3 regions of the Enterococcus gallinarum genome follow, and region 1 is predicted to be linked to each of the others. Evidence: predicted binding sites of a transcription regulator. Region 1 holds the regulator's gene; each other region holds the start of a gene.
The links. The regulator LexA, encoded in region 1, represses DNA repair genes until DNA is damaged. The targets are predictions, from matches to a motif close to CNAACANNTGTTNG.

Region 1 (7,679 bases):
AGGTTCTGGGCGCAGCGTTGCATCATTAAATCTATTTGACATGCTCTCTGGAATGCGTGAAATGTTTACCAGCTTTGGTGGACACCACGCGGCAGTAGGGCTCAGTGTGCCTATTGATCACCTTTCGATGCTCCAAGAACGTATGAATCAATACGTGGTCGATAATCGAATCGACCTTTCTAGCGGGATTCCGTTACCGATTGATGAAGAATTGTCTTTAGCAGAAATTACGACAAATTTTATCGAGTCGCTGAAAATTTTAGCTCCCTTTGGTACAGACAACCCAATCCCAAAGTTTTTGATTACGAATATTTCTGCTGATAATGGCCGACAAATTGGTACAGAGAATCAGCATTTAAAAGTCAGTCTTACAGATGGAGAAAATGGTCAATTAGACGTGATCGGTTTTGGTTTTGGATCACAGCTAGTAGAATTTGAGAGTGAAGGATTGGCCGTTGTGGGGCAATTATCTGTCAATGAATGGAACGGCAAGAAGAAACCACAGCTGATGTTGGAAGATTTTGAAGTCAGCGGCATACAGCTGTTCGACTTGCGTTCAAAGAAAAATCGGCAAGGGTTGATCCTTGATGCCCAAACATTAGGGATTGCTTTTTCGGATAAATTGCCTTCAGAGATAGAACGATTTTGTCCGAACGTTCATGTTTATCAAACGTTAGACGATTTGACAGCTTTTTTTGGTTCAGGAAATTATACGCAACTCGCTTTTCTAGACTGTCCTAGCGAGAAAGAGCTTTTGAGAAAAATCATTCAAGAAATACCTGTCAATCGTATCTATTTGATTTTAGTATCCACAGAGGATGCTTATCTGGATGGTGTCGGGACTAGAGAACAATACGGCCGTTTGTTTCAACTGATCAATCAGCAGAATGGGATTGATATTCGCTATAAACTGCCAATGGTAGCTAACTACTTGCAAATTCCAGAAAAATTATTAATTTTTATGATTCAAGTGTTTTTTGATTTGAAATTTGTTACAATAAAAGATGGCGTTTTGAAAAAAGTCCCTGATCCAGAGAATAAGCCGCTTACTGAGAGTGTGTTGTATCAACAGCGACTTGCAAAAATCAAAACAGAAGAAGACTTACTAATGAGTGATTTATCAACGATTCGCAAATGGTTGATATCTTAGGAGGAAAAAACATGAATTTAAAAGACTATATTGCCAGCATTCCGGATTATCCGCAAGAAGGAATTGTCTTTCGCGACATCTCTCCATTGATGGCTGATGGAGAAGCTTATCGTTATGCAACACAGCAAATCGTCGAGTACGCTCAGGAAAAAGGGATCGACATGGTGGTTGGACCTGAAGCTCGTGGGTTTATTGTTGGTTGTCCCGTGGCGTATCAACTGGGTGTTGGTTTTGCGCCAGTACGTAAAAAAGGCAAGCTACCTCGAAAAACGATTGAAGCAACATACCAGAAAGAATATGGCGTGGATATTTTGACGTTACACGAAGATGCGATTAAACCTGGCCAACGGGTATTGATTTGTGATGATTTACTTGCAACCGGCGGCACGATTAAAGCAACGATCGAACTTGTGGAAAAATTAGGCGGCATCGTAGTTGGCTGTGCTTTTCTGATCGAGTTGATGGACTTGCAAGGCAGAGACAAAATCACTGGATACGAAATTAAAACATTGATGGAATATTAATCGAAAAAAGCCAGATCAATTTTGATCTGGCTTTTTTTTGTTTGTTTGGCAGCAACACCGAAATAATCGACCTACTGTTCGTAATGATAAAAATCATGGTCGTGATAATAAGTTTGGTTTCTCTTTCGTTCTGCTTGGCGGAATTTCTTTTCATCCCATAGCATGAACCACAGCATCATCAAAGGGCAAAAAATCAGAACTGCACTGAGTACGCCAAAATAACCAATAATGATCCCTGTTAACAACACCCACAAAATAAAACCAAATCGACGAACTGCTTTCATTATTTTCACTCCTTATAAAAATGCGAACTTATGTTTGTAAAACTATTATACGAATGTTTGTTCGGTTTGTAAAGAGGAAATAAAAAAAATCTTCGAAGGATCGAAGATTTAAGGAATCGATTAAAGTAAGTGACGGTAGAGACCAACGACTAAGCCTAAAATCGTTACATCTGGCAAGATGATAGGTTCTAGGTAATCGTTTTCCGGTTGCAAACGGATGTGATCCTGTTCTTTGAAAAATCTCTTACAGGTGGCTTCATCTTCATCCGTCATTGCAATGACAATGTCCCCGTTTTGAGCACTTTGCTGTTTGCGAACGATGACTTGATCACCGTCTAAGATTCCAGCGTTGATCATACTTTCACCGCGAATCGTCAACATGAACAAACTGCCGGTGCTATTTGCTAAATCAGGCGGTATCGGGAAAAAATCGGAGGCGTCTTCTACAGCTAAGATCGGTTCACCAGCCGTAACGACTCCTAGCATTGGGATCGAGTTTGGCTGCACATCGATTTTTTCTAATCCGGAGGAAGTCAATTCAATCGCTCTTGGTTTTGTTGGGTCGCGTAAAATCAAGCCTTTTTTTTCAAGCCTGGATAAATGTCCGTGGACGGTAGAAGTAGAGGATAGCTGAACGGCTTCGCCAATTTCGCGAACAGTCGGCGGATAGCCTTTTTCAGTGACTCGTGTATGAATAAACTTAAGAATCTCGATTTGTCGATTTTCTGTTCGTTTTGCCAAAACTGACACCTTCTTTCATTTGATAGTCTTAGTGTACCATAGGAGAAACGACAATTCAAACAAATGTTCGCTTTTTGTTGCTATTGTTTTTTTGTCAGGTTTTGTATAAGATAAAGTAGTGAAAAGGAGGTGTCGAAATGTTATCCAAAGAAAAATTAGCCCGCATTAATGAGCTAGCCAAAAAGAAAAAAGTGCAAGGTCTATCTGCTGATGAAACGATCGAACAGCAAAAGCTTCGCGAAGAATATTTACAAGCTTTTCGTGGAGGAATGCGACACCACATTGAAGGAATGAAAATCGTCGATCCTGAAGGACAAGATGTCACTCCAGACAAATTAAAAGAAATTCAAAAGAAAAAAGGATTGCATGGCAGATAAAGATGAATTCCTTTTCATTCCTATTGAAATCCTGAAAGAAATCCCGTATAATATGAGATGTAATAAAGGTAAAAAAAACCTAAATTAGGAGGAATTACCATTGTTTGATAAAATCGATCAATTAGGTGTCAACACCCTTCGTACATTGAGTATCGAAGCCGTACAAAAAGCAAATTCAGGTCATCCCGGTCTGCCAATGGGGGCAGCGCCAATGGCGTATGCCTTGTGGACCAAGCATTTGAAAGTTAATCCGACCACTTCTAGAAACTGGATCGACCGCGACCGGTTCGTCTTGTCTGCTGGACATGGTTCTGCTTTGCTTTACAGCTTACTGCATGTTTCAGGGTATCAAGTAACCACGGAAGACTTGAAAAATTTCCGTCAGTGGGGCAGCCGCACACCAGGACACCCAGAAGTTGGGCATACGGATGGTGTGGAAGCAACGACTGGTCCATTAGGACAAGGAATCGCAATGGCCGTCGGGATGGCGATGGCGGAAGAACATCTAGCGGCGACATACAACCGGGATGAATACAATGTGATCGACCACTATACGTATGCATTATGTGGCGACGGCGACTTGATGGAAGGTGTGTCTCAAGAGGCAGCTTCAATGGCTGGTCATATGAAGCTGGACAAATTGATCGTTTTATATGATTCCAATGATATCTCATTAGATGGCCCTACTTCAAAAGCATTCACAGAAAACGTTGGTGCCCGTTTTGAAGCTTACGGTTGGCAACATTTGTTGGTCAAAGACGGCAATGACTTAGAGGCAATCTCACAAGCCATTGAAGCAGCTAAAGCTGAAACAGAGAAACCGACATTGATTGAAATCAAAACAGTCATCGGTTACGGTGCCCCAAATCAAGGAACCTCTGCTGTCCATGGTGCTCCATTAGGTGCGGAAGGTATTTCAGCCGCTAAAGCAATCTATGGCTGGGAGTATCCTGAATTCACCGTGCCGGAAGAAGTAGCGGCTCGTTTCAAAGAAACGATGATCGATGAAGGCCAAAAAGCCGAAGCGGAGTGGAACGAGAAATTCGCTGCTTACAAAGCGGCTTATCCAGAATTAGCTGCACAGTTCGAACAAGCAGTGGCTGGCGAACTACCAGCAGATTGGGATGCAGAACTGCCAACTTATGAAGTAGGCAGCTCACAAGCGAGTCGTGTTTCCAGTAAAGAAATGATCCAAGCCCTTTCAAAAGCTATCCCAAGCCTATGGGGAGGATCGGCCGATCTATCCGGATCCAATAATACGATGGTCGCAGCGGAAAAAGATTTTGAACCTGGTCAATATGAAGGCCGCAACATTTGGTTCGGTGTGCGGGAGTTTGCGATGGCCGCAGCCATGAACGGGATCCAACTTCATGGCGGTACACGCGTGTATGGCGGGACATTCTTCGTCTTTGTTGATTACTTGCGTCCAGCAGTTCGCTTGTCGGCTCTCCAACATGCGCCAGTCATCTATGTTCTGACCCATGATTCTGTGGCTGTTGGTGAAGACGGACCGACCCACGAACCAATCGAACAATTGGCGAGTGTACGCTGCATGCCAAACGTGCAAGTGATCCGACCAGCAGATGGCAACGAAACTCGGGCAGCTTGGAAGATCGCCTTGCAAACGACGAATAAACCAACGGTCTTAGTGTTGAGCCGTCAAAACCTGCCAGTGTTAGCAGGGACGCTAAGTGGTGTCGAAGAAAACGTGGCTAAAGGTGGCTATGTCCTTTCAAAACAAACCGGTGAGACACCAGAAGGCATCTTGATCGCTACTGGTTCAGAAGTGAATCTAGCGGTAGAAGCGCAAGCCAAACTAGCAGAAGCTGGAGTGGATGTGTCTGTCGTATCGCTGCCAAGCTTTGATTTGTTTGAAGCACAGTCGGAAGAGTACAAGGAGAGTGTCTTGCCGAAAGCCGTGAAAAAACGGGTTGCCATCGAAGCAGCTTCCCCATTTGGTTGGGATCGTTACCTAGGCTGCAAAGGCAAAGTCATCGCCATTGATCATTTTGGCGCTTCTGCTCCAGGAAACAAAGTATTGGAAGAGTTCGGCTTTACAGTCGAAAATGTGGTTGCCACTTTCCAATCGATCAAATAAGCGTAAGAAACAAGCGAAATCGCAGCTGATTTCGCTTGTTTTTTTTAAAGTCTTTTCGTTTTTAGGTAGAACAAGATGTTTTTGCGAAAAGACTTTTAAAAAACTATTGAGTTGCTTAAGTTGCACAGAAAAAATTTTTTCCGTATAATGTCTATATTGTTGAATAGTATTGGGACGATGGAGGAAAAGAATGAAAAATTATCAAACCCGCAGTGAAAGACATATCCGCCAACAAAAAGCAGTGATGCCACGACCAAGTAAACGAGCAGTGGTTTCTTTTATTGGGGCTGGATTAGCATTGTCACCAGCGGTGGTCACGCTACTTCCGGAACAGGTCCAAGCAAGTGAATATCAGGCCACTAGTCAAGGAATCGCTAGTTTTATCGAACAGATTGGTTGGTCAGCACAAGACGTTGCGGCCAATAATGATCTTTATGCATCGGTGATGATCGCGCAAGCCATTTTGGAAAGTGGCTATGGCTCATCTACATTATCCAATGCGCCTTACTACAATCTTTTTGGGGTCAAAGGATCATATAACGGGCAATCTGTCTATTTGCCTACAGATGAGTATATCAATGGACAATGGGTCGTAATGAATGAACCATTCCGCCAATATAATTCCTACTGGGAGTCTTTTCAAGATCACGCCAACGTTTTAAGAAGTACAAGCTTCACTTCAGGTAAAGCACATTATAGTGGGGTCTGGAAAAGTCAAACGACTTCTTTTTACGATGCGACCAGCTATCTGACAGGACGCTATGCCACTGATCCAGGTTACGCACAAAAATTAAACTGGCTGATTGAAACGTATCAACTAACTCGTTTTGATACACCAAGTACTGGTGCCACAACGACTTCTGTAACGACAACGCAATCCACATCGACGACAACAACGACACAAAGTACGGGACAAAGTTATGTCGTAGCATCTGGCGACAGTCTTTGGGATATTGCTTCACGTTTTGGAACAACGGTGGATCAAATCATGGCTGCCAATGGATTAAGCAGTGACTTGATCGTCGTAGGACAGGAATTGATCGTTTGATTTTCGCTATTTATTAGCTAAACGCCAAATGAAATTTCACAAAAACTTTTGTTTTTGTTCTCTTTTAGTAACTAAAAGAAGCAAAGCAAAAGTTTTTTTCTTTGTGAAAAAAACATAAATATTTGGAAAACGCTAACTTTTTGTTCGCAAGTCTGCCGTTTTTTGGGTAGAATAGGAATATGAACTGGAGGGATTGCAAATGACAAAGATTTATCAATCTGTTACCGAGCTAGTTGGGCATACGCCCATCGTCAAATTAAACAAGGTGGTGGGAGAGGATTCCGCTGATGTCTACGTAAAACTTGAGTTTTATAATCCAGGGAGCAGCGTGAAGGACCGAATCGCTTTGGCCATGATCGAAAAAGCCGAAAAAGACGGCTCTTTGAAAGCAGGCAATACGATCGTGGAACCAACTTCCGGTAATACTGGGATCGGCTTGGCGATGATCGGTGCAGCGAAAGGGTACCGAGTGGTCATCGTGATGCCTGAGACCATGAGTATCGAACGGCGCAAGCTGATGCAAGCCTATGGTGCTGAATTGATTTTGACACCAGGCTCAGAAGGAATCACAGGTTCAATCAATAAAGCCAAAGAATTGGCTGAACAAGAGGGCTATTTTATGCCGCTGCAATTTGAAAATCCGGCAAATCCCGAGATTCACGAGAAAACAACTGGGAAAGAAATAGAGAATGCCTTTGAATCAAAAGGATTAGATGCCTTTGTCGCTGGTATCGGTACAGGCGGCACGATCACTGGTGCGGGTCGAGAATTAAAACGAGTGTATCCAGACTTAAAAATCTATGGCGTTGAACCGGCAGAATCGGCTATCTTAGAAGGCGGACAACCTGGTCCTCACAAAATCCAAGGAATTGGAACCGGCTTTGTACCTAAAGTTCTTGATACAGAGATCTTTGATCAAGCAATTGCCGTATCAAGTGAAGATGCGATGGCAACAGCGAGAGAAGTCGGCCGTAAAGAGGGCTTGCTCGTAGGTATTTCTTCTGGAGCAGCGATCCATGCAGCACTCAAAGTTGCCAAAGAACTGGGAAAAGGCAAAAAAGTCTTAGCGATCGTCCCGGACAATGGAGAACGTTATCTATCGACTGCTTTATATCAAGTGGAAGAATAACAAGGAAAGCGGGCATTGGCAGAATGCCTGCTTTTTCTCCCCTTTTCTTAAGGACTGTGGAATTTTTCGTGTTTGTTTTGTGGTTGATTAAGAATTTTTAGAGAAAGCTGTTTGAATTTTTACCATCTACATAGTATGATATTACAGATAAGAGAATTGGAGGAACTCCTGTGAACACGATATATGATGAGGCAATCAAACAATTAAAACAAGAAAATATCCGTATCACTCCACAAAGGGTTGCGATACTTGAGTTTTTGGCTAGCCACGCATCACATCCTACCGCAGAAGAAATTTACCGAGCGATCGAAGTCCACTTTCCCGGTAT
Region 2 (7,679 bases), 690 kb from region 1:
TATTACTCATGATAAGCGTATCAATAATTGTAAATATTTTTATGATTTACATTCTTTTCAAGAATTTAGAAAAATTTATCGATCCAACAATTAAAAACATCGAAAAGTTAATAGACAAAAGAATATCATATTGGAACCGCCGAGGAAACAAATGACCTACCTAGTTCTGTTAATAAAATGGATTTCTTTAGTACACTAATAGTCGTATAATTGCCGAAATTGCCGGAGTCTATGGTATTCTTTAATCCTACAAAATACGGCGATTTCTCTACTTTGGCATACCTTTCTGTTTCGACTTGCGAAGTAAACATATTCCATTCTCGGATCAAACCAAAGGATAAAAGACTAGCAATTTGCTCTGAACAATTTTCTATTTCATTGTTTTCCCAAACAATAAGATAAGTAAATGGTTCATAACCGTATCCATTACTGTCTGCAACTCTGATATCTGAAAAGCCTATACCATTGATGAAATCCTTCTCTGTAACCATGCGCTTTAAGAAAACAGCATCCTTCTCAGAAAAATTGCTTAATATGGTTGAAAAGTTAGGGGAGACTTTAGTATTGCCGTCCTTTGTAAGGGAGCTTGTTATTAATTTGGAATAGTAGTTTCTGAGTATTTCAGAGTTTAATTGATATTTTGAGCTTTCGAGGGCTTTTACAGCTAGCGGTAAGGTATCTTCGCTATACTCATCGTTTTCTATCAGTTGTTCAATCATTGGAGATGTTTCTTTTTCTAACAATTTTGCTTGCTCTTCGAGTTTATGATTAAACTTCATAGCCCAACTATTTGGTTTGTAAAAAGCTATATCAAACAAGCTAGCAAGCCCTCTACCTAAAGACTTTGTTGGTGGACCTAATAGGTTTTGTTTTTGATCATCAGTTAGGGTATCATATACTTGTTTGCCAAACTCAGCCATTTGCATCAAATCATCTGGATTCATGGTTTCTTTCTCCTCTCTATCAGTGCTGTAACACTGATAATAAGAGTATAATATTTTACGCATACGAACAGAAAGAGAACGAAAATAGCTCCTTACTCAATTAGAGTAGGGAGCCCTTTTTTCATTGCTTCAAATTCAAATCATTTGCAAAAAATAATCTTTTTTAATATGTTTATATTACAACATGCATTTACTCTAAGAAGAGTGCTAGGTGATTAAGAAGATTGGGGAAGACTATCTTAACGTATGCCTAACACTCTTCGTTTTCTATTGTAACATAGTTATGATTGAATAGATGCTTGCGACGAAATTTCGTCAATATATATTCAAGATAGGCTATTGAATTATCAATCAAAATCGATTACACTTTATTTACCTAGAACCTTTCATTTTTATTTCTGTGAACCCACTCTCCCCCGAGAGTGGGTTATTTTTTTGCACAAAAAAGCACAGCGTATTTACATACACTGCGCAAGTGAAACTATGTTTCTACATCGTAATCATTATAGCGTATTTAACGTTCTATTTAAAGACTCGAATTCAATCATAATTTTAGTTTCTCCAATCACCGAATACTTCCTCACAACAAATTGATTACGATCATTAAACTCACCAGCAACCACGATCTGCATTCCTTCGTCTACATCTGCCAAGAAGTTCAAACTATGTGCTGCAATCAGACAATTCACACCATCAATCGAGAACCGAACCAAAGGGGTCCTCGACATTTTCAGCACTCGTATCTTCGAAACTACACCTTTCAATGATTTCATAGTGATCGCCTCCGTATCGTTGTATATAGTAACTATAATCAGTTTTGCCTAACGTTAGATTGACATAATGCTCAACGCAACGAGTTCCAAAAACACACTCTTGAGATTCGGATATAGAATCCGGAAACTCTTCTAGAAACTCTGAATAAGAAATATAGCCCTGCTCATACTGACTTATGATGTTTATTTTTATCAGTCCCTTCATTCGAAATTCCATCTATGCCGCCGGCATGACCGCCCACCAATTTGCTCCGAGCAATCGCACGAGCGCCTTCAAGTTTGCTATTAGCATGAACAATAGAAGTAAATCCATACTTTTCTCTTATCTTATCAATGATCTTGTCTAGCTTCATTTGCTTTATCTGATCCTCAGCATCAGCAAATAAATCAAGCTGAATACTTGATGTGTAAATTAACTTTGAATAGGTGATACCTACATGACGGACGACTTGACCAGTATAATATTTACGAAATAAAAAAAGGCAATGTTCAACTAGCTTCTTTGTGTTATCAGTAGGTGGGACCGTCATCTGTCGTGAGAACCCTTTTTGTGTTTCTCCAAAAGCAACACCAATGTAAATGGAAACACAAGAAGTTTGGCAGTGATGTCTGCGAATACGTGCAGCAACCTGTTCAGCCATCTCTTTAACAACAATCTCGATTTCATCTTGGAGATAATAATTTCTGTTTAGTACTTGGCTATTACCATAACTCTTGTCTCTCGTCTGAGGAGCTGGCTCAGAGATTATTGTTCGATCAATTCCATTAGCGTGATGATATAACTGCTCACCAATAATTCCCATTCGACTTCGCAACAAATCAGGATTAGCCTTCGCAAGTTGCTCAATCGTTTCTATACCCATTCGCTCAAGTCGTTTTTGTGTGCGTGATCCAATGCCCCAAAATTCTGTGATAGGAGAGATGTTCCAAACCTTGCTTTCCACGTCTTGATAGGTCCATTCAGCGATTAAAGATTTATTATGCTTTGATTCATTGTCTAATGCTAGCTTTGCCAAAAGAGGATTATCTCCAATACCAACAGTCACATAAAGTTTTGTCGTATCGTATACATCACGCTGAATCATCTTAGCTAGTCGCCATCGTCTTTCACTGCGACTGAGACTTTTGTCCGGTACAAACAAATTTAGCGATTTGGTTACGTCCATCATTGATTCATCAATAGAGTAGAGGAGTAGATCTTCATCGGATACATATTTTCTAAATACATTGTTTACTTTCAGATTTTCTTTTATATATAAATTCATCCGTGGAGGGACCTTGAATAGGAGCGGATGGTTCGGTAAATTATCTGCACGAGTAACATTTGAGATTCCCAATTTCTTTTTTGCCAAGGGAGAAGCAGCAAGGACCAGTCCGTTTCCTGTATTATCAGATTGAGACATGACTACAAGCATGGTTTTCATTGGATGAAATCCACGTTGTACACACTCGACAGATGCATAAAATGATTTTACATCAACAAAAAGAATGTCACGTTTGGGTTCAAGTTCGTATCTAAAACGCCCCATAATAGCTCACTCCTTAAGGAAAGTATACGAACGTTTGTTCTGTTTGTAAAGCGAACAGGAAATAAAAAAATCAATCTAGGATAAGCGAGGAAAATAAATTGGTTTGATGATGATAATTGACTACCATTTTGACTACCATTTGACTACTAAAAAGGAAAAACTACGAAAAGCTTTTCTATAGCTTGAACACCAAAAAAGAGGTAGAAACCTCTGTGTAATAGGGTTTCTACCTCTCAGGAAAAACTACGAAAATCTTCTCGATTTTAGTCTATGGAGATGGCGGGAGTCGAACCCGCGTCCAAACATATTGCTACCTAAAAATCTACGCTCATAGTCAGCTCATTTAAGGATTCGCTTTACAGCTTGCCGAGTGACAGGCAGTCTGTATTGCTAGTCTGATGTTCTCTTTTTTAACTTGCAGACGGAAAGTTAAAACGTATCCCACTTAGAATAGGACCCTTACTCGAGCACATGGGCGATGCCGAGAGGATCTACGCTAACTGTTTTTAGGCAGCTAAAGCGTAAGAGTTTTCGTTTTTAGCAGTTATATTTAACTGTAACGTTTTAACGTAGACGTAACCTACGAAGCGCAATTCAGGCTCAACTATGCCTGTCGAATCCGTAACATCCCCCTGATAAAAGGGGTATCGCTACCAACCATTAGTATAACATAATTTGCGCTATATGCAAAGATTTAGATCAATTCAAAATGATTCAAGGCATGCACGATGCCGCCTTCAGTATTTTTAAGAGTAACAAAATCAGCAATCTCTTTTAGTTCTGGCAAGCCATTACCCATGGCAATTTTATAGTCGCAAGCTTCTAAAAGAGCGAAGTCATTGCTACCGTCACCAAAGCCAAATGTTGGCACATCTTTGAGATTTAGTAAGTTCACCAATGTCTTAATTCCCGTTCCTTTAGAGGTGCCGCTTTTCACGACATCAATTGAAAAAGGTGTATTGCGGTAGAAAGTCAATTCAGGGAACTGTTCTTTATAGAATGTTTCATTGGCGATACCTAATACGAGCATCATATTGATCCGGTCTTTTTCATAACGGAATGGATCGATTTCTGGAAGGGGGCTGCGGACATAATTGTAAGCCTCGATCATCTCATCATTGTGTCCAGTTGCCCAGTAACCGTTCTCGTTATAATATGAAAGTTCGTCGCCATGATCTCTCACGGCTTCCAACATCCGTGCGCAGAGATTTTTATCTAATGTGTCTGAAAACACTTCTTTGCCATCGATACGAATGAATGCCCCATTCATGACAATATTTGAGGTGATCCCAGCAGCCTCGCGAATAGCAAGAACTTCTGTTTCCGTTCTGCCGGTTGCAATGATTGGTAAAACATCATTTTGGCGTAAGCGATGCATGGCCTCAGAAATTTCGGGGGTGATCTGGGAGTGTTCATCTAGTAGTGTGCCATCTAAATCAAAAAATGCTAAAGCTTTATAATTCATACAGTTTTCTCCTACTCTTATTGACAGTTACAAAATCAATCTTAACAAAGATTGCTAAAAACGCAAACCTTTATGAAGAAACCGTGAAGTTGTTGGTAGATAGGAGGTTTTCGAGTATACTAGAGAAAGAATGGAGTGGGAATATGATTTTTTTAGTGATTGGAGCGATTTTCTTTTTGATCGGTTTTGTTTTTTTGATTCTCCCTTCAAAGAAAATCAATTTTATCTACGGCTATCGTTCTTATTTAGCAAAACAGAATGAACGAAATTGGCAGTATGCACAAAAGATCTGTACGCGGTATTTTCTGCTGTTTGGGGGAGTCATGACATTGATAGGAATCCTACTGAAGTGGCAGGGATGGACCAATTTCTTTCTCTTAGAAATGATTGCAATTCCTTGGTTTATTGTACCGATTTTTGGTTTGATCGAAGAAAAGCTGCAACAATTTGATGAACAACATAGGGGTGAAGACAATGAATATTCTAATGATTGAAGACAATGAATCTGTTTCAGAAATGATGCAAATGTTTTTTTTGAATGAAGGTTGGGATGCGACTTTCAAATATGATGGCAAAGAGGGACTGGAAGCTTTTGCCGAAACTCCAGAAAAATGGGATATGATCACGCTGGATTTAAATTTGCCTACCATGGATGGAATGATCGTTGCCAGAGAGATTCGCAAGATTTCTAATACAGTGCCCATTATTATGCTGACTGCCCGTGATTCAGAAAGTGATCAAGTGATTGGGCTGGAAATGGGCGCGGATGATTATGTGACGAAACCATTTAGTCCATTAACATTGATTGCTCGTATCAAAGCCCTGCATCGACGGAGTGAAATTGCTGAGAAGGCAAGTTCTGAGACTTCAGACACGACATTTGATATCGTTACCGATCACTTTAAAATGAATACCAAGACTCGGGAGGCTTATTTGAATGGCAAATTGATCGATGGTCTGACGCCCAAAGAATTTGATTTGCTTTATACATTAGCGAAAAAACCGCGACAAGTCTTTTCCCGGGAACAATTACTAGAGTTGGTTTGGGATTATCAATATTTTGGTGACGAGCGTACCGTCGATGCGCATATCAAAAAGTTGCGGCAAAAAATTGAAAAAGTGGGACCGCAAGTGATTCAGACTGTTTGGGGAGTTGGCTACAAATTTGATGATGCAGGTGCTGCCTAATGCGGTATCTTTATCAACAATTGATTGCGTTTTTTGCTGTGATTCTAGTCATTTTGATGACGATTGGAGTAGTGTTTACCCAAATGACCAGACAGACGTTGCAAGAGCGCAATTACGAGCAATTGATGGGGTATGCCTCTTCCGTAGCAAAAATTTCCCAGATCAGTGACTCAGAATTTTTTCAGCAGAACATGACGCGAGATGAATATTTGCAGTATTCACTACATCTTGCTGAAAATATTCTGAGCAATCAAGATATTTCTTTTGCTTTTTTTAAAAGTCCGAAAGAACAAATCTATCCATTAGATACGGCGGGACGAGCGGTCGACTTTAGCATTTCAGAATCAGATTGGCAGTCATTGCAAAATGGTGGTCGATTACAAATGACTTCGAATACCAATTTATTCGGCGAACGAGAGTTGACTTCCTATGTGTTGATTCCTTTTTCTGTTAATCGGACGGATTTTTATGGCGTGATGGTGGTTTCACAATCTGCCAGCAATATTTTGAATCTAGTCAGTGCTTTTAATCAGAACTTATTCAAAGTCTTCTTGATTTCGATCATTGTTTCGCTATTGATCAGTTATCTATTCGCGACTTTCCAAGTTCGGCGGATCAATCGGATGAAGCGGGCAACCAAAGAAATTACGAATGGGAATTTTGACATCTCATTACCTGTTCATAATCGCGATGAATTTGATGAATTGGCAGAAGACTTTAACCAAATGTCCCAGTCATTGAAAGAGTCGCATGAAGAAATTGAGCGTCAGGAAGAACGACGACGGCAATTTATGGCTGATGCTTCCCATGAAATGCGTACGCCTTTAACCACTATCAATGGGTTGCTAGAAGGATTAGAATACCATGCAATTCCAGAGAATCAGCGAGACAATGCGATCCGCTTGATGAAAAATGAGACCAATCGTTTGATTCGTTTAGTGAATGAAAATCTGGATTATGAAAAAATCAGAACCAATCAGATTTCTATGGTCATTAAGAAGTTTGATGCGACCAAGACAATGACCAATTTGTTGACGCAATTGGAAAGCAAAGCAGAAGTCGCAAACGATCGTTTGATTCTGGAAACAGAGGAGTCGATCGACGTCTATGCCGACTATGACCGGTTTGTTCAAATTATGGTTAACATACTCCAAAATGCGATTCAATTCACACAAGATGGTGAGATCCGCGTGCGAATCGAAAAAGGCTATCTAGAAACGATCATTGAGATTTCTGATACAGGAATCGGTATGTCCGAAGAACAAGTCAAAAATATTTGGGATCGCTACTATAAAGTTGATCCTTCTCGAAAAAATCGACAATTTGGTGAATCGGGATTAGGGTTATCGATAGTGGAACAGTTGGTTCGCCTCCACAAAGGTAAAATCGAAGTCGATAGCGAATTGGGGCAAGGAACGACCTTCAAAGTGACTTTTCCCGATATCGAAATAGAAGAATAAGCTAGAAACATACAGTATGCTTTTTTGCAGTGATAGACAAAAAGGAAACCATCGTCATCGATGGTTTCCTTTTTGTGTACCTATAAAATAGAAAAGTCTCATTGTTTTGTGATATAGGGGGTATGAGCCAAGCGTTCATCTTCATTCATTAAATAGATCGATAGCTGAAATTGTTTTGCTAGTTGACTGCATAAAGGCAGAAGGGCTTGGATGTCGGCGGTATGTAAATTTTTTGAAAGAGTCTCTAAAACTATGACCGGTTTTTCCAATAAAAGTGCCAGTAACAATTGTACTTTAACTTCTTCTAAAGAAGTGAGTTC
Region 3 (7,679 bases), 790 kb from region 1:
CACTACAGATTCGCCGGCCAAAAAACTTTCTTTTCAATGGTATCTTGACGATTGGATTGATTGCATGGCTCGTAGCTAGCTCATTCATTGATTCGATTGCACTGCCACCACTTTTGTTGTTCTTAGTTGGAACGTGTATTGCTTTAATGGTCAACTACCCTGTTTTAAAAGACCAATCTTCACGAATTGGAGCCAATGGCGGAGATGCTGTTCAAGTCGTTATCTTAGTCTTTGCAGCGGGCGTATTTATGGGATTGTTCCAAGGTTCAGGTATGGCAGAAGCATTGGCTAACAGCTTTACTCACATTATTCCGAAAGAATTAGCCGGCTTCTGGGGGCTAGTTATCGCCCTTATTTCTGCGCCAGGTACCTTCTTCATCTCAAATGATGGTTTCTATTTTGGTGTGCTACCTGTATTAGCAGAAGCAGGGCGTGCTTATGGCTTTACCAATATGCAGATGGCTCTTGCTTCATTGATGGGACAGGCGTTCCACTTATTAAGCCCATTGGTTGCCTTTATCTACTTGCTGTTACGTTTGACTGGATTGGATATGGGTCAATGGCAAAAAGAATCAGCAAAATATGCATTGGGAATCTTTGTCATCTTTATCGTTACCATTGTGTTATTAGGTCATATGCCGCTTTACATTCCACAATAATATTCAGGATTGATTGGGACGGGTCGTCATTGCGGTCTCGTCCCTATTTTTATTAGTAATACATGAGGAAATCAACGAAAATCTTGAAAAAAATTTACTAGCATGTTTTATTTTCAGAGGTATCATGAGAAATGAGGAAAATAAATGAGTAATATAGTTGAAGCCGTTAAAAAAAATCTTGATTTAACACAAAACAAAACATTAAACGTTCTGATTTATGAAGCGTTTCGAAAAACCATCATCCTTGGTGATATTCCAGCAGGTACTCGAATCAACGAGAAAGTCTTTGCTGAAGAATTGAACATTAGTCGAACTCCTATTCGCCTGGCTATGAAGCAATTAGTGAATGAAAAACTTGTCGAACATATTCCTAAAGCGGGAATCGTCGTCAAAGGTATTCGTATCAAAGATGCCTACGAAATTTATGATATCCGTAAATCATTAGATACCCTAGCAACGATCAAAGCCATGAATCAAATGACTGAAGCAGATTTCCAAGAACTGCAAACATTATTAGAACAAGGGGAACAATATAATGAGGCCGATGAAATAGAGCTGGTTTTAAAAAATTTCTCTGATTTCAACGCATTTATCTATGAAAAAAGTCAAATGCCTCGCTTAAAATCAATTGTCCTAGAACTACAAGCCTATCTCGTTTATTTTCGCGACATCGCTATCCGTTCGACGAAACGAAGAGATAAAGCATTGGAAGAACACTGGCTGATTTTTCGCGGGATGAAAACAAAAAATGTCGAACAAATCACGCTGATCACGCATGAACACCTTGATCGATCCTTGCAGTTTATTTTGGCGGAAATGGAGCGTAGACAAATTGACTGAGTCCCTTTCGAACCAGATTACCGACTATGCCATCAAAGCATTGTTCTATGAAGTCAGTCTCAGTCCTAAACCTGGACTTGTGGATCCCTTGACAACCGGTGCGCACCAAGACATGAACTTATTCACATTTATCGATAGCACGATCAGCTTACGTCCGTATTTTCAACAGTACCTACATGCAGGGCTGACACACAAAGGAACCCCTAGGGAGTTGTTTGATAAGCTTAGAAAAATCGGAGTAGCTGCAGAAAAAGCCATGCTGCGTGCAACACATGCCATCAATACGCATAAAGGAGCCAATTTTTCTTTTGCAGTCATTTTAGGGGCGACTGGCTGGTACTTGCAAGAAAAGGCATTGCCTTTAATAAAAGAAGATAGTGAGAGGATTTTGACTTACACGCAGCAAATGACAAACCACCTACTCGCAGAAGATTTCAAAGACTTAGAGATAAAGACCCAGCTTACTTATGGCGAAAAGCTTTATCTGGAATACGGAATAACCGGGATTCGAGGAGAAGCCGCAGCAGGCTACCCTAGTTTGTCGCATAAACTACTCCCCTTTCTACGGACAACTGTTGATTTCCCAATGGAGGAACGTTTATTGCGGGGACTGATTTTCTTGATGAGTGAAATCGAAGATGGGAATTTATTGCATCGCGGTGGTTTATCCGCTTGGCAAACAGTGAAAGAAGAAAGCAAAAAAATTCACCAAGCCCCCTTCTCAAAAGAAGAATTGCTTGATGAATTACAAAGCTATGATAGGATTTTGACTCAACGCCACTTAAGTCCTGGAGGTTCTGCAGATCTATTGGCATTAGGTATTTATTTTGCTCAACTAGAAGAGATCCTTTAAACACCATCGGGCAAAAAGGTATAGCCTAATCCCCATACTGTCTTGATATAGCGAGCTTGCTTTGGATCATCTTCAATCTTATTTCTTAAATGATTGATAAAAACCATGACCGTATTTGCGTCTAGCTCACTGCCGTTCCATACGCTTTGATAGATTTGTTCTTTCGAAAAAACTTGATCCGGGTTTTCTATAAAAAATTGCATCAATTTTGTTTCCTTGGATGAGAGCTTGATTGGCTCTTCCTTTTTGTAGAGTTGGTAGCGGGACTTGTCAAAGCAGAAATCCCCAATCATGATTTTGCTCTCTTTTGAAAGGGCACGATGCTCTTTGATAACTTGCCCTCTATCAAGGGTCACTGTTACTTGTGCTCTTAATAAGTTAGGCAAAAATGGCTTGGTAATATAATAATCTCCACCCATTTCCAATCCAGTAATGATGTCTTCTTCATTTTTCTTGCCACTGAGAAAAATGATCGGGACAAGTGGATCTTCTTCACGTATAATCTGAGCAAGATAGTACCCATCGTTTTCATGTTCTAAACTAATGTCCAATAAAAATAAATCAAATTTTACCCGTGTCATGATATCGACTGTCTTTTCAACCGAATCACTTTGATAAATCAAGATTCCGGTCGATTGGAGTGATTTCCATATCAATCGTCGTATTGCTGGATCATCATCAACGACAAGAATTTTTTCGTTTCTCACTTTTTTTCCTCCTAGTTCTTTGGATCAAATTATTAAAGGGAGCGTTTTTTATGAAAAAGCCTTCAAGCAGATTGCTTGTTCTAGGAATGATGACCGTCCTCTTTTTGACTGTATTAGGAATGGTCATCACAGCAAACAGCTATCAGCAGACACAAAAACATGCGTTAAAAATGGGGGAGAATCAACTAGCCAAAATCAATGACTCTGTAATCAAAATATTGCGATTGGAAATCAAATCTTACACTTTAGCACTGGAAGATTATGCTTCGAATATTTTTAATGAAAAAAATTACCATGAACTGATCGAAGACACTCAGTTGGACAACAGTCTCCTATTCAAGACCTCGGCTGCCGCCGGATTATATCTTGTTTCACCAACGGGCACTCTCCTTTCTGGCAAAGACATCCATGCTGACCAATTTGTTAAAGAACCTGTCAAAGTCACGGCTTTTGATCAAGATCCCCTTTATCTCAAAGCTTTAAAGGGGTCGGTTCTTCAAAACGGCGAAGCTTACTTTGCTGATGATACGTCTTATGTCAATTTATATCGACCGGTCTATGACAAGCATCATGTGCTTCAATCTATCTTGGTTCTGCCAATCAATCTTGAAGAGCTATATCAGCAAGAGATTGACACAACAGAAAACCAAAATGGCTATACGATGGTCAAAAATGAAGAAATGAAAGTGCTCATGCACCCTTCCACCGAACAAATCGGATTAGACATCATCAATGGGCGAAAGCTGAAATATCCTGACCTCGACTACAGCGATTTGGCTCATTTAGAAGATGTCCAAAAGACCAATGAAAAAGGAACATTAAGCTACAATTCTTACTGGTGGACAGAAGAAGACCCCAAAAAAGTTTTAAAAATCTCAGCCTATGAATGGATTACGGTTGGGGATGCACGCTGGATCGTTGCCAGTTCATCGGACTTTTATGAACGAAATGGACTCGCACTGCAAAAAAATCTGATCATACTTGGCTTACTGACCATTCTCTTAGCAATCATCATTCTTTTAGCAGTCAGTTTTAGTCATTACAATCGCCAAAACCGGACCTATATCGAAAATCTGCGTTTAGTTGAACGGCAAAATTTTTTGAAGGAAAAGCATGCCCTTGAAAAATCAATGATGCAAAAATCGCAATTGGAAACAGTAGGTCTGCTAACCACTACCATTGTTCATGACATGAATAATTTTCTTACTCCGATGATCGGAAATCTGCAACTGTTGATTGAAGAATACCAGTCAAACGAAGCGCTCGTTGCTGATCTAAATGAAGTCTACCAAGCAGCGCAAAAAGGCCAAAACCTATCTACGAATGTATTGCGCTTTACTAAGACTGGAATCAAAACGAAAGAATCCCTCTCGATCGAAGAAGTGGTATCAGAAGCCATTGACACCATGCGCGTACTCGTACCAAAGAAAGTCACATTGACCTATCAAGCTTCTTTTGTGGGCACTGCACTCATTGAAGCCAGTGACTTACAAGTTATTTTATACAATTTGATCACCAATGCTTATCAGGCTCAGCCAGAAAACCCGCACATCCAAGTCAGACTTAGTGCAGCAGCAGATAAGCAGTTGACAGCATTCCAAAACCATTCACTTGCTTATTGCGACAAACATTTTGCGCAACTTACCGTGACAGATAATGGTCCAGGGATCCCGAAAGAAATAGAAAGTAAAATGTTCACGCCTTTTTTCACAACGAAGACAGAGTCCAATGGAACTGGTCTCGGCTTATTCATCGTCTCATCGATTGCTAAGAAAAACGATTGGATCTTACAAGTAAAAAGCACCGTCTATGGAACGACCTTTACACTAGGGATTCCAGTAGATAGCGGCAACGTTCAGTAATCGCTTGCATTACTTATCTAAGCCTTTTGTTCGTTCATTCACTATACCTTTATTATAACGAAAAAGAATGAAGGTTTGACGAAAAGTACAATAAAAAACCAGCTATTGTTTGTCGTCATCAGCCGAAACTCACTTTAGTTTGTCACGGAAATTCCCTCTTGTTTTTCTGCAATGAAAAAAATTACAGGATAGCTCATCGCGTGATTATTAGCGCCAGCTTCTGTTCTGCTTTTATGTCATTAAAGCCCTTCTCAAGGGCTTTTTTTGTTGCAGCTGTTTTTAATTGCCGCGATGATTTTACAAAAATCAAAAGTTTTAAGGTGTGTTCGCTTTACAAAAGAGAACATATGTTTGTATTATACAACTAGGGAGGCGTTTTTGATGGGGAGATTTAATTATGAAGAAGAACCGTTACGGGATATTTTGTTCATTGATGTAAAATCTTTCTATGCATCTGTCGAATGTGTCCAGAGAGGGCTAGATCCTTTGACTGCCTTGCTAGTAGTCATGTCTCATTCAGATAACACAGGAAACGGATTAGTCTTGGCAGCTTCGCCAATGGCGAAAACTGTTCTGGGGATCACCAATGTCACTCGTGCTGACAACTTGCCCAACCACCCGGATCTATATAAAGTTTCACCTCGCATGAATCTATATATCAAAGAAAATTTGACAGTCAACAACGTTTATCGGAACTATGTGGCGGATGAAGATCTCTTACTCTATTCAATTGATGAGTCGCTGATGGATGTGACGCAAACGTTGCATTTATTTTTTCCTGATCCTTCTCTTTCTAGAAGCGAGAAGCGGCACAAAATGGCAGAAAAAATCAAAGCCCATGTCTTCAAAGCGACTGGACTGCGGGTAACTGTCGGGATCGGTGATAATCCTCTTCTTGCTAAATTGGCCCTCGATACCGAAGCAAAGAAAAATCCCACCTTCATTGCCGAATGGACATATCAAGATGTGGAAAGCAAAGTATGGGGAATTTCGCAGATGACTGATTTTTGGGGGATTGGTTCTCGAACCCAAAAACGATTGACTCAGTTGGGGATCGAATCGATCAAAGCATTGGCTCATGCTGATCCAGATTTTTTGCGCAGCCGTATGGGCATCATTGGGGAACAATTATACCACCATGCCAACGGGATCGATCGAACGATTTTAGCAGAACCAGCCCCAAAGACAATGGAAAAAAGTTATGGCAATAATCAAGTCTTAAATCGAAATTATTACTTGCAGAGCGAGATCGAATTAGTTATCAAAGAAATGGCAGAACAAGTCGCCGCCCGAATCCGCCGTGAAGGCTGCCAAACACAATGTATCCATCTCTATATTGGAACAGCTTTTGGAGAGACACAGAAGGGCTTTGCCCACCAAATGAAAATCCCTGCGACAGATAACACCAAACTATTGATTGCTCACGCACTGTTCTTATTTCGCAAATACTACACAGGACAAGTGGTTCGTCATGTGGGGATCACTTATTCGAGACTGGTTTTTACCCAAAGCGTTCAGCTCGATTTGTTCCAAGATCCGGAAGAACAACTAAAACAGCGAAAGCTTGATTTACTGATCGATAAAATTCGCGCCAAATATGGATTTACTTCAATCGTTCATGCTGCCAGTAAATTAGAAGGCGGACGAGCGATTGCACGGGCGAATCTCGTTGGTGGTCATGCCGGTGGAATGGATGGTATCTCAAACGAACCTCAAGGCAAAGCAGTTCGTCCAAAATAGGATGGCTGCTAAGCATTTTGCTATACGCCTATCTCTTTTGCTGATAAATTGAATCTGTAGACCAGCCGGAATTCACAGCATTGCTAAAAAGGAGGAAACACCATGTGTGGGAGATATTTATTTGATCCAAGGACAGGTGAGCTGTCTGATTATTATCAAGAACTAGTCACGATAGCCAAAGAACAAAACAAAAAAATCGCTGTTGATGAAGTTTTCCCTTCCAACCAGGTCGTCACGCTGATTGCCGATGACTCGCAGCAAATCGTACCGATCCTAACCCATTGGGGCTTTACTGGTTTCAAAAAAGGCCAACTTTTAATCAATGCCCGAGCAGAAACCGTAGAAGAAAAACGTACTTTCAAGAAGCCATTTCTGGAAAAACGCTGTGCCTTTCCAATGTCTGGCTTTTATGAGTGGGATAGCGATAAGCACAAGTTTCTCTTTGACTCCTCGGAGCCCCTCTACCTTGCTGGTTTCTATCGGAACCATTCTACTGCCAGCGGTTCGGAAGATGAATCCATTATTTTGACGACCAAGCCCAATGCAACGATTGCACCAATCCATGATCGGATGCCTGTTTTGTTGCCGAAGGCAGATGTTTTGCCTTGGATCACGGATGTGACTTTCGCAAGAAACTATCTACTCCAAACGATGCCTGATATTCACCCACAACCTGTTTCGTAAACCAAAACGCCGCCAGAAGAATTTGCTTCTTCTGACGGCTTTTTTTAGCGAGTGACGGCTTTAATAAACAGTAAAAGTCCGTCCTGTCATGATACCAAAAACTGATTTTTCATAGGCAGCAAAAACTTTTTCATCCGCGACAGGCAGAAAGCCTTGGAATGAGGGAGCATAGGTCTCCCAAGAGCCTGCCAGCGCATTCGGACTGACCGCATTGATACGAATGCCACGACCAATTTCTAACGCCGCTGAAGCAACAAAAGCACCGATTGCGCCATTCACCAATGCCGAAGAAGTACCCATCGGAATAAACTCGTCTTGAATGATGCCTGAGGTC

Region 2: the regulator LexA is predicted to act here: its motif matches at 3,274-3,287, upstream of HED61_RS07085 (Y-family DNA polymerase).
Region 3: the regulator LexA is predicted to act here: its motif matches at 5,262-5,275, upstream of HED61_RS14300 (Y-family DNA polymerase).

Annotation. Positions count from the first base shown of each region.
Region 1 covers NZ_CP050816.1:2,134,905-2,142,583, forward strand. The annotation lists gene recJ (single-stranded-DNA-specific exonuclease RecJ) at 1-1,150, shown strand, start outside; gene HED61_RS10605 (adenine phosphoribosyltransferase) at 1,162-1,674, shown strand; gene HED61_RS10610 (hypothetical protein) at 1,746-1,958, opposite strand; gene lexA (transcriptional repressor LexA) at 2,079-2,708, opposite strand; gene HED61_RS10620 (DUF896 family protein) at 2,837-3,076, shown strand; gene tkt (transketolase) at 3,177-5,174, shown strand; gene HED61_RS10630 (glucosaminidase domain-containing protein) at 5,365-6,222, shown strand; gene cysK (cysteine synthase A) at 6,422-7,351, shown strand; gene HED61_RS10640 (Fur family transcriptional regulator) at 7,522-7,679, shown strand, end outside.
Region 2 covers NZ_CP050816.1:1,449,816-1,457,494, forward strand. The annotation lists gene HED61_RS07070 (Abi-alpha family protein) at 126-944, opposite strand; gene HED61_RS07075 (hypothetical protein) at 1,448-1,717, opposite strand; gene HED61_RS07085 (Y-family DNA polymerase) at 1,882-3,246, opposite strand; RNA gene ssrA (transfer-messenger RNA) at 3,515-3,878, opposite strand; gene HED61_RS07095 (Cof-type HAD-IIB family hydrolase) at 3,941-4,711, opposite strand; gene HED61_RS07100 (SdpI family protein) at 4,855-5,205, shown strand; gene HED61_RS07105 (response regulator transcription factor) at 5,186-5,899, shown strand; gene HED61_RS07110 (sensor histidine kinase) at 5,899-7,359, shown strand; gene HED61_RS07115 (hypothetical protein) at 7,458-7,679, opposite strand, start outside.
Region 3 covers NZ_CP050816.1:2,929,722-2,937,400, forward strand. The annotation lists gene HED61_RS14275 (CitMHS family transporter) at 1-659, shown strand, start outside; gene HED61_RS14280 (GntR family transcriptional regulator) at 804-1,499, shown strand; gene citG (triphosphoribosyl-dephospho-CoA synthase CitG) at 1,492-2,352, shown strand; gene HED61_RS14290 (response regulator transcription factor) at 2,349-3,059, opposite strand; gene HED61_RS14295 (sensor histidine kinase) at 3,110-4,921, shown strand; gene HED61_RS14300 (Y-family DNA polymerase) at 5,303-6,661, shown strand; gene HED61_RS14305 (SOS response-associated peptidase) at 6,764-7,345, shown strand; gene HED61_RS14310 (short chain dehydrogenase) at 7,406-7,679, opposite strand, start outside.